DNA from 2 places in the Paenibacillus sp. FSL H8-0548 genome. Region 1 is predicted to be linked to the other one. Evidence: a T-box and tRNA genes for the amino acid it is inferred to sense, from the RefSeq annotation. Region 1 holds a T-box; the other holds one or more tRNA genes.
The links. The T-box of region 1 lies ahead of argS (arginine--tRNA ligase). A T-box ahead of a tRNA ligase gene usually reads a tRNA of that ligase, here a tRNA-Arg.

Region 2: it encodes a tRNA-Arg, which carries the amino acid that the T-box ahead of argS (arginine--tRNA ligase) is inferred to sense. The anticodon was not compared.

Annotation. Positions count from the first base shown of each region.
Region 1 is NZ_CP152049.1:3,616,051-3,620,547, forward strand. Features, by position in the region: partial or broken gene MHI37_RS15280 (response regulator transcription factor) at 1-581, shown strand, start outside; gene MHI37_RS15285 (HAMP domain-containing sensor histidine kinase) at 574-1,902, shown strand; T-box leader at 1,977-2,210, shown strand; gene argS (arginine--tRNA ligase) at 2,261-4,126, shown strand; gene MHI37_RS15295 (heavy metal translocating P-type ATPase) at 4,226-4,497, shown strand, end outside.
Region 2 is NZ_CP152049.1:6,267,462-6,271,958, forward strand. Features, by position in the region: gene MHI37_RS26610 (iron ABC transporter permease) at 1-803, opposite strand, end outside; gene MHI37_RS26615 (AraC family transcriptional regulator) at 866-2,821, opposite strand; tRNA gene MHI37_RS26620 (tRNA-Leu) at 3,196-3,274, opposite strand; tRNA gene MHI37_RS26625 (tRNA-Arg) at 3,294-3,370, opposite strand; tRNA gene MHI37_RS26630 (tRNA-Cys) at 3,391-3,464, opposite strand; tRNA gene MHI37_RS26635 (tRNA-Gly) at 3,472-3,546, opposite strand; tRNA gene MHI37_RS26640 (tRNA-Gln) at 3,554-3,628, opposite strand; tRNA gene MHI37_RS26645 (tRNA-His) at 3,662-3,737, opposite strand; rRNA gene MHI37_RS26650 (23S ribosomal RNA) at 3,927-4,497, opposite strand, start outside.

The sequences.
Region 1 (4,497 bases):
AGAATGGCACAGACGCGATTACCAAAATTCACTCCGAACGGCTGGAACTTGCGATTGTAGACATTATGATGCCTGGCAAGGATGGACTTGAAGTGTGCAGGGAGATCAAACGGCATCTTGATATCCCTGTTCTTATGTTGACAGCCAAAGCTGCGAATATCGACAAGGTGACTGGATTTCAAGCTGGAACGGATGATTATGTCGTAAAACCATTTGATCCAAAAGAACTGAGTTATCGTGTGAAGGCGCTGCTTCGGCGATATCGATTCGACCAAGGCTATTCTTTTCAAATTGGCGAGCTGTACTTGAATGCCGAGAGGCATGTATGTGTGGGAGATCAGGTCGTACCATTGCCGCCTAAAGAGTTTGAGCTTTTGTATCGGCTCGCTTCGGAGCCGAACCGAACCTTGACCCGTGATCAGATCATCATGCGCGTATGGGGCGTCGATTTTGAAGGAGATGAACGGACTGTAGATGTGCATGTAAAGCGACTTAGGGAGAAGTTCTCTAAACTAACAGACAGCTTTGAAATTGTGACAGTTAGGGGGTTCGGATATAGGTTGGAGGTTAAGCATGTTTAAGACGCTCTATGTTCGAATTGTATTCTATTATTTTTCTGCTGTCCTTATAGGAGTTGTAGTCGCTTGGGCTTCAGCGCTTTTTGTTTTTCAGGATTCTAAAAATAAATATACGGAAAGTGAGCTTCGGGAGAAAGGTGAAAATATCGTTAAGCTGTACAATCAAACTAATCCTGAGGATAAGCAGTTGTTTTTGGAGAAGGCTGCACAGCTCTCGTCCGTTAGGTTGAAGATCGTTGCTCCGGATTCGCAAGAAGAGCAGTTCATTAACTGGTCTGCGGAGGACAGTTTCTGCGATTGTGATCTATCGATCATTGTCCCATGGGTATTAAATGGGGATGTCTATCACATGGAGCTTGCTCAATCATCCTCCGTAGATGCCTACGGATCGTCAGTCTTAACGGAAATTGCACTTATACTGGCCATTGTCCTTTTAGTGGGAGGATCGATTATTTTGCTGTTTGCCAGACATTTGGTTAGCCCGATTCAGAAGGTTACGATAGCGGCCAAACAGCTTGCAACAGGCGATTTTAATGTGAAGCTACCCGAGGATCGTCGGGACGAAATGGGCTCGTTATCTACAGCCATTAATCAAATGGCTGTGGAATTAGGGCAACTGGACCGAGAGCGGCAGGAGTTTGTTGCTAACGTATCTCATGAATTCCAGTCTCCGCTTACTTTAATTAAAGGCTTTTCTACCATGCTGCTTGAGGGAACACTTAATGAATCGGAGCGTGTACGATCCATTGAGATCATGATGCAGGAGAGCGATCGCTTATCGAAGCTGAGCGAGCATTTGCTTCGGTTAGCGACAATAGACTCAGAGAAGTATGTGTCTTCCAAAGTGTACTTTGATCTTGCTGAACAAATTAGGCGCACGGTTCTCACTTTTGAGCCTTTATGGTCGGCTAGGCAGTTGGACGTAGAGATGCGAGCATCCCGAACGATGGTTCATGCGGATGAAGAGCTTCTGAACCAAGTATGGATCAATTTGATGTCGAATGCGATTAAGTTTGCGCCTATAGGCGGGAAGATCGCAATCGATTTGTATGCTGAAGAAGAGCAAGTGAAGGTCGGATTTTTTGATAATGGGATTTCAATCGCATCTGAGGATCGCGAGCGAATATTTCATAGATTTTTCAAGGCGGATCGAGCCAGAGACCGCTCTATAGAAGGCAACGGATTAGGTCTATCCATTGTGAAGAAAATCGTTGATATCCATGAGGGAAGCGTTCAAGTACAATCGGATAGCGGGGACGGAAAAACGTTTATTGTCATCATCCCCAAAAGCGCTGAGGCCAGGGGAGCGTTAGTTAAATCGTAATAGTTCACACAACATAAATCTTGACACAGCAGCCCGCTTCCTGTATAAATACATTTAAGCATGAAACTGGATATCAAACATTAGTGAATGGGACAGTAATCTTGGACAGATAGTCGCAGCGAGCCGGGTCAGTGGAAGCCGGTACGGATGTCTTAGATGAAGCGGGCCCAGGAAATGGTTTGCCGAACCGAGCAAGCAGAAGTAGGCAAATCCGGTCATGGACCGTTACGAAAACGAGGGGTCAAGTCCGGAAACAGGCTTGGCACTTAGAGTGGTACCACGGGATCTTCACGGCTCTCGTCTCTTATTATAGAGACGGGGGCCTTTTTTTATTTTCGAGGAAGGGGAGGATGCAGGGATGATTCACGAACAATTGATAGCAGCCATTGAAGAAATGACGGAAAGTATGTTATTGGAGGGTAAGCTTGCTCGGCCAGAGAAGCTCGTCATTGCTCTCGAGCATCCTGTTAATTTGGAGCATGGTGATTACAGCAGCAACATAGCGATGCAGCTAGCCAAGTTATTAAAGCGAGCACCCGCTCAGATTGCTGGCGAGTTCCAGCAAAAGCTGCAATCCCATCCACTCCTTTCTCATTCGATTGCACAAATCGAGGTTGCCTCGCCAGGTTTCCTGAATTTTTATGTGGATTGGTCGTGGTGGGCAGCAGCCTCTGAGCAGACTTCAACTTCAAAAACAGCATTGAGAAATAAGGTGCTAGTAGAGCATACATCGATCAACCCAAACAAATCGGCTCATATTGGACATTTGCGCAACTCCTGCATAGGCGACACATTAGCTAGAATGCTGACAAAAACAGGCTGCCAAGTTGAGGTGCACAACTATATCGATGATCTTGGCAATCAGCTGGCGGATACGGTGGTTGGTGTTTTACAAACAACGACGAAGCAGCCTTACGAGCGTTTCGGGGATTTTTGCTGGGAGACGTATTCTAAAATAAATAAAGCATATAAGGAAAATCCAGATCTGCTCGAGCAGCGTACGAGTGTACTAACCCAGCTGGAGGAAGGCCATTCGAATGTTGCATGGATGGGGCTGCTCATTGCTGAACGTATTGTACGGGAGCATGTAGAGGAAATGAAGCAATTTGGCATTTCCTATGACGTTTTGGTGTGGGAGAGCAGCATCGTAAGAGAGGGGTTTTGGGAGCGAGCTTTCGAGCTGCTGCAAAAAACAAGCATTTTCCGCAAGGAAACCGAAGGGAAGCTGGCAGGCTGCTGGGTGCTTAAGCATCAGGAGCATGAGGCAGATGAAACTAATGAGTATCAGACGGATAAGGTGCTTGTGCGCTCCAACGGGATTTTAACGTATACAGCGAAGGATATTGCCTATCATCTTTGGAAGTTTGGTTTGTTGGATAAAGATTTCCGTTACAAAAGGTTTTCAGACCGTCTATGGTCAACCCATGCAAGCGGAGCGAAGAAAAAAATCGGTCACGCTGATATGGTGATCAATGTCATTGATCAGAGACAGGAATACCCGCAGGCGATGGTTAAGCAGGCGTTGCTGGCCCTTGGCTACGAGCAGCAAGCTGAGCAATTGCGACATGTTAGCTACGGTGTTGTTTCATTAAGCGCGAATACAGCAAAAGGGTTAGGCATCGATACATCAGAGGGCAAGCATGCTTATGCCATGAGTGGAAGACAGGGAATTGGCATAAAAATTGCAGATTTCTTAGTTCAAATGGAGCAAATCATCGACGGCAAGCGTTCCCGCAAAGCTGGCATTACGAGCCATGCGATAGCTGCTGCTTCCATTCGCTACTATTTATTGCGCTTCCAGCTTCAGACGGAGATTGTCTTTGATATTGACCAAGCGACAGAGGTTTCAGGAAATACCGGCGTTTATATGTTGTATTCCTATGCCCGCTCCTGCAGTATCTTGCAGAAGGCAGGGGAGGGTGGTCGCAGCTTAGGCTGGGAGCTGGCGTTAGGCGAGCTAGAGCCTGCCGAGCACCAGCTGCTTCGTCAGCTGGCTTACTGGCCGGAGACGCTGCAAGCAGCCGTCAAGGAGCTCTCGCCAAGCCTGCTTTGCAGCTATGTTTATGATCTCTCTGCTTTATTTAACCATTTTTATGCGGTTTGTCCGATATTGAAAGCAGAGGGGCAGGTCAAGACCAAACGTATCTGGCTTACGGAGCGCTATAAGCAGGCTATGCAGGAAGCTCTTGAGATTTTGGGTTTGCCCACCCCGAGCCGAATGTAGCCGTATGTTCCATTCATGCAATTCGATTGCCTGTCATATAGTTTAACGCAGAGGTACAGGCAGCTGAGGATAGCGACGAATGGAAGGCGGGTGCTTAGCTTGGAGCATGCAGCTCAAGTTGATGAGTTCATACCAGATGTAACGATAGATTTTGCTGTACAAGGGATGAGTTGTTCCGCTTGTGCGGCGAGAATTGAGAAGGCTGTTGGCAAAATGGACGGTGTCCAGATGGCAGCAGTCAGCTTCCCGCTTCGAACGGCATGGGTACAATTTAAGTCAGAGCAGCTTGGACCCGAGCAAATAGCTGATCGAGTCAAACAGCTAGGCTTTGTTGCACTGCTGAATGAAACAGCCAAGGAAGGGCTGGAACA
Region 2 (4,497 bases), 2.7 Mb from region 1:
ACAAAACCGACCGGGCCAACTATGACAACAGAAAGTCCAGTCAGCACGAGCACGATAATCGTCGATAGCCCCTTGACCAGTCCGCTGCGAATACCGAGTCCATTTGCCACATCATCCCCCAAACTGAGCAGTGTAACGGAAGGAGACAGCGCCAGCGCCAGCAGTACGCCACCAACAAATAACGGTGAGATAATAAGCAATTCCCCCCACTTAGTCCCCGCTGTACTGCCTGCCGTCCAGAATGCTAATGCTCGACCAAGGTTATAATTAATCGCTAAATACTGACTGAGTGCGCCAAACAGCATGGAGATGGACAGTCCTGCCAGCACCAGCCGCTGAGGCGTCATCCCGCGCTTGCCTAGTGACGCGAAAAAGTAGGTCATCCCGGTCGCAAGCGCTGCACCCAGACAAGCAAACAGCATCATCAGCCCATACGAATAACCCGGCAGAAAGGCCAGGCAAAGTGCAATCGCGAATGCTGCCCCAGAGCTGATTCCCATCAGCCCGGAGTCGGCCAGCGGATTACGCGTCGTCCCCTGCATGATAGCCCCGCATACTGCAAGGCTGCAACCGACGATCAGATCGGCTACGGTACGAGGAAGACGTAGGGTTTGAATAATTTGATGCTCAGTGAGAGTTGGATCAAATCGGAAAATAGCCTCCCATGCAGTCGCTAACCTCATGTCGGCGGCACCGAAGCTAATCGATGCCGCCGACATGAGAACCGTTAATCCAAGCCCTACCACCATGTACATGGTGAAGTTTATCGCCCCACGGCGTTTTTGTTCAGGCTTGTTTTTCATCGTTTTTTCCTTTCCTCACCTATTGACAGTCTAGTTGAAAGCATTGCTCTATATTAAAAAACTTATTTAGCTAATTTCAGCAATTGATTTACAATATGATCAATCAATGCACTGGAAGTCATTATATCCGTGGACCATGATAGCGAGGAACCCACCGCTACGATCCGATTATGCTCCACAGCAGGCAGTGATTTCCAAACCGCATTATCAGCAGGAATTTCCGTATCTCCTATGGATATCAGATAATCCCCAATGTAAGCGGCCAAGACCTCCATAGAGATATCTCCCCAATATTTATCTGCGTCAATAATGTCAGTTTGAATTTTTGACGGTACCTTCATTTGAAGCTCATTATAAACAAGCTCGCCAACCGCATGCTTGTCTCCAGCAATGTAGTTACTTCCATCACCAAATTCTCCCATCGTAATCGTCACGTCTGAAAGACCTGCATTCTGAAGAGCTAGCTTCGCTTCATCGATTTTTTCGGCATAAGCATTCAAAACAGCCTTAGCCTCTTCCTGCTTGTTCAAAACATCGCCAATAAAATGTATCCGCTCTTCTGTAGTCATATCACCATAAGGGACATAAATTGTCGGGGCAATTTTGGATAAGTCCTCATAATTTTCATCGCCCCATGCTAAAATAATCAGATCAGGCTCAAGAGTCATGACATCTTCCGGCTCCGCTTTTATATTAATGGCGTCTTTAATCTGGTTAGCAAATACAGGCTCCGTCTCGCCCCTTGCCGCTCTTGCCACACCTAGAGGAGTTACACCTAGGGCCACCACATCACCAACCAAATAATCGACCACAACACGTTGAGGGTTGTTAGGCACCTCAACATCACCCTTTACTGTGGATATCGTTCTGGTCTGCGAGACGGCTTCCGATACTTCCGGTTGTGTCGTCTGTTGTGTCTGCGTAGGCACTGGATTCACCGTTCCACCGTTATTCGCTGGCGTCCCCGACGTACATGCCGACAGCAACAGCATCATACTCATCGCCACCGCCAAGACCATTTCTTTACTTTTTACTTGTCCAAACATAGTTAATTCCCCATCTCTATAAGACTTGACTAGACTCACTAGTTCCTTCTCATTGTAGGGAAAATGATAATCATTATCAATACCATCAACCTGCATGGATAGTGCGCTTATTTTCCGATAATCACTTGGCGTCATCTTGTAATACTTCTTAAACATCCTAAACAGGTTTTTCTCATCTGCAAAACCAGATCCTGTTGCGATCTCTTTAATGGTTGCTGCTGTATGCTTCAAGTCATGACAGGCAGCTTCAATCCTTCTCTGAATGAGATACTCCTGTAAGCTCATCCCTTCCTTCTTTTTGAACAGCCGTGTCAATTGCCCACCACTGATCCCAAACATATCGGCAATTTCTTGAAACATAATCGGCTCCCTGTAATGTTTATCAAGATATATCTTCGCAGAACATGCTGGATCTGGCTGGAGATACCGAATCTTACCACCCTCAAAATCTCTGTACACCTCATGAAGCAATTGATATAAAAAACTTTTGGCTTGTAGCTGATCCATCGCCTTGCCGCGGTTCCAGCCATTCATCATCTGTTGAAACCAATCGAGTAGCAAGATGGGATTACTTGGCGTATAACCAAACTGTTGAACAAATGGATTCACTTGCTCCAGTAATTGCTGCAGGAACTTCTTGAAAAAAAGAGGTGATTCTGCTTTATAAAACACCATAAAGATCTTCACAATCTCCCCTTTAGGCGAAATACTGAGCAGGCTCCCCTTCCCGCCGTGAACCAAACCGAAGCGTTCCATTCTAAATGTGGTTCCATTCAATTGAATTTGTGCTTCTCCTCCGCATGCATAGATAAACATGCTACTAGGCATTTTATACTGGTCCAACGGGTATTGGGACGCTACATTCTGAAAGCGTACATCTATTAATGTAATAATCGAACGTGTCCAAATGCGGGCCATCGTATCGATCATCTCCGGAGTAAATACCTGGCTTGCTTCTGCTTCCTCTTGCATCTATTCGCGCTCCCTCATCTCACTTTTTTCCAATTTATATATCAAACATAATTTGATTTTGATTATCAATATCATTATATATTAGGTAAGTATATCATCATTAAGTGACATTGGGGAGCAGGCAACGGACGTTATGCTTTTCTTCATCTTTTTAGCATTTTACTGACTCAATCAAGTCCTTATACAATTAGCAATGCTATTCACTCGCTCGCAATAATGCTTCAGTTACATAATTAATCTGAGCAGTAGCCGAATAAATGTCAGTGTAATTAGATCCAAGCTTTCTTCAGCACATGCTATGAATGGAGTCTTAAAATAAAACAAAAAAAAGCCCATCAGATAAACCATCTGATGAACCATTAACTTTAGTGTGATGCCGATGAGAGGACTCGAACCTCCACGGTTTCCCTCACGATTTTGAGTCGCGCGCGTCTGCCATTCCGCCACATCGGCATATCGTTTTAACAAAAAATGGCGTGCCCTAAGAGATTCGAACTCCTGGCCTTTTGATTCGTAGTCAAACGCTCTATCCAGCTGAGCTAAGGGCACATGTTATAGAAGAAATATGATGGAGGCGCCACCTAGACTCGAACTAGGGGTAGAGCTTTTGCAGAGCTCTGCCTTACCACTTGGCTATGGCGCCATCATAATGGAGCGGAAGACGGGAATCGAACCCGCGACCCTCGCCTTGGCAAGGCGATGCTCTACCGCTGAGCCACTTCCGCATAATAATGGCTGGGGATTCAGGGATCGAACCTGAGAATGACGGAGTCAAAGTCCGTTGCCTTACCGCTTGGCTAATCCCCAACAATAGGTGAAACACATTTACTTCAAGAAAAATGGGGCGATCGAGGGGAATTGAACCCCCGAGTGTCGGATCCACAAACCGATGCGTTAACCACTTCGCCACGACCGCCATAATCATATTCAGGTGCTTTGTCTACAAATTGCTCGTTTATAGACAAAAAATAAAACCCACTTATGTGGGTCGTTTGCTAATGCTTGCATTAGCAAGTTGCGCCCTGAAAACTGGATACGAAAGTTAGGTTTGCTGAAACCTATTATGCTGCTGTCTACTGGATGTATGGGTCACAGTAAACGTGTTTAGGATAAGCCCTCGACCGATTAGTATTCGTCAGCTACACACATTGCTGTGCTTCCACCCCGAACCTATCAACCTCGTCGTCTTCAAGGGGTCTTACATACTGGGAAATCTCATCTTGAGGGGGGCTTCGCGCTTAGATGCTTTCAGCGCTTATCCCGTCCGTACTTGGCTACCCAGCGGTGCTCCTGGCGGAACAACTGGTACACCAGCGGTACGTCCATCCCGGTCCTCTCGTACTAAGGACAGCTCCTCTCAAATTTCCTGCGCCCGCGACAGATAGGGACCGAACTGTCTCACGACGTTCTGAACCCAGCTCGCGTACCGCTTTAATGGGCGAACAGCCCAACCCTTGGGACCTACTTCAGCCCCAGGATGCGATGAGCCGACATCGAGGTGCCAAACCTCCCCGTCGATGTGGACTCTTGGGGGAGATAAGCCTGTTATCCCCAGGGTAGCTTTTATCCGTTGAGCGATGGCCCTTCCATTCGGTACCACCGGATCACTAAGCCCGACTTTCGTCCCTGCTCGACTTGTAGGTCTCGCAGTCAAGCTCCCTTATGCCTTTGCACTC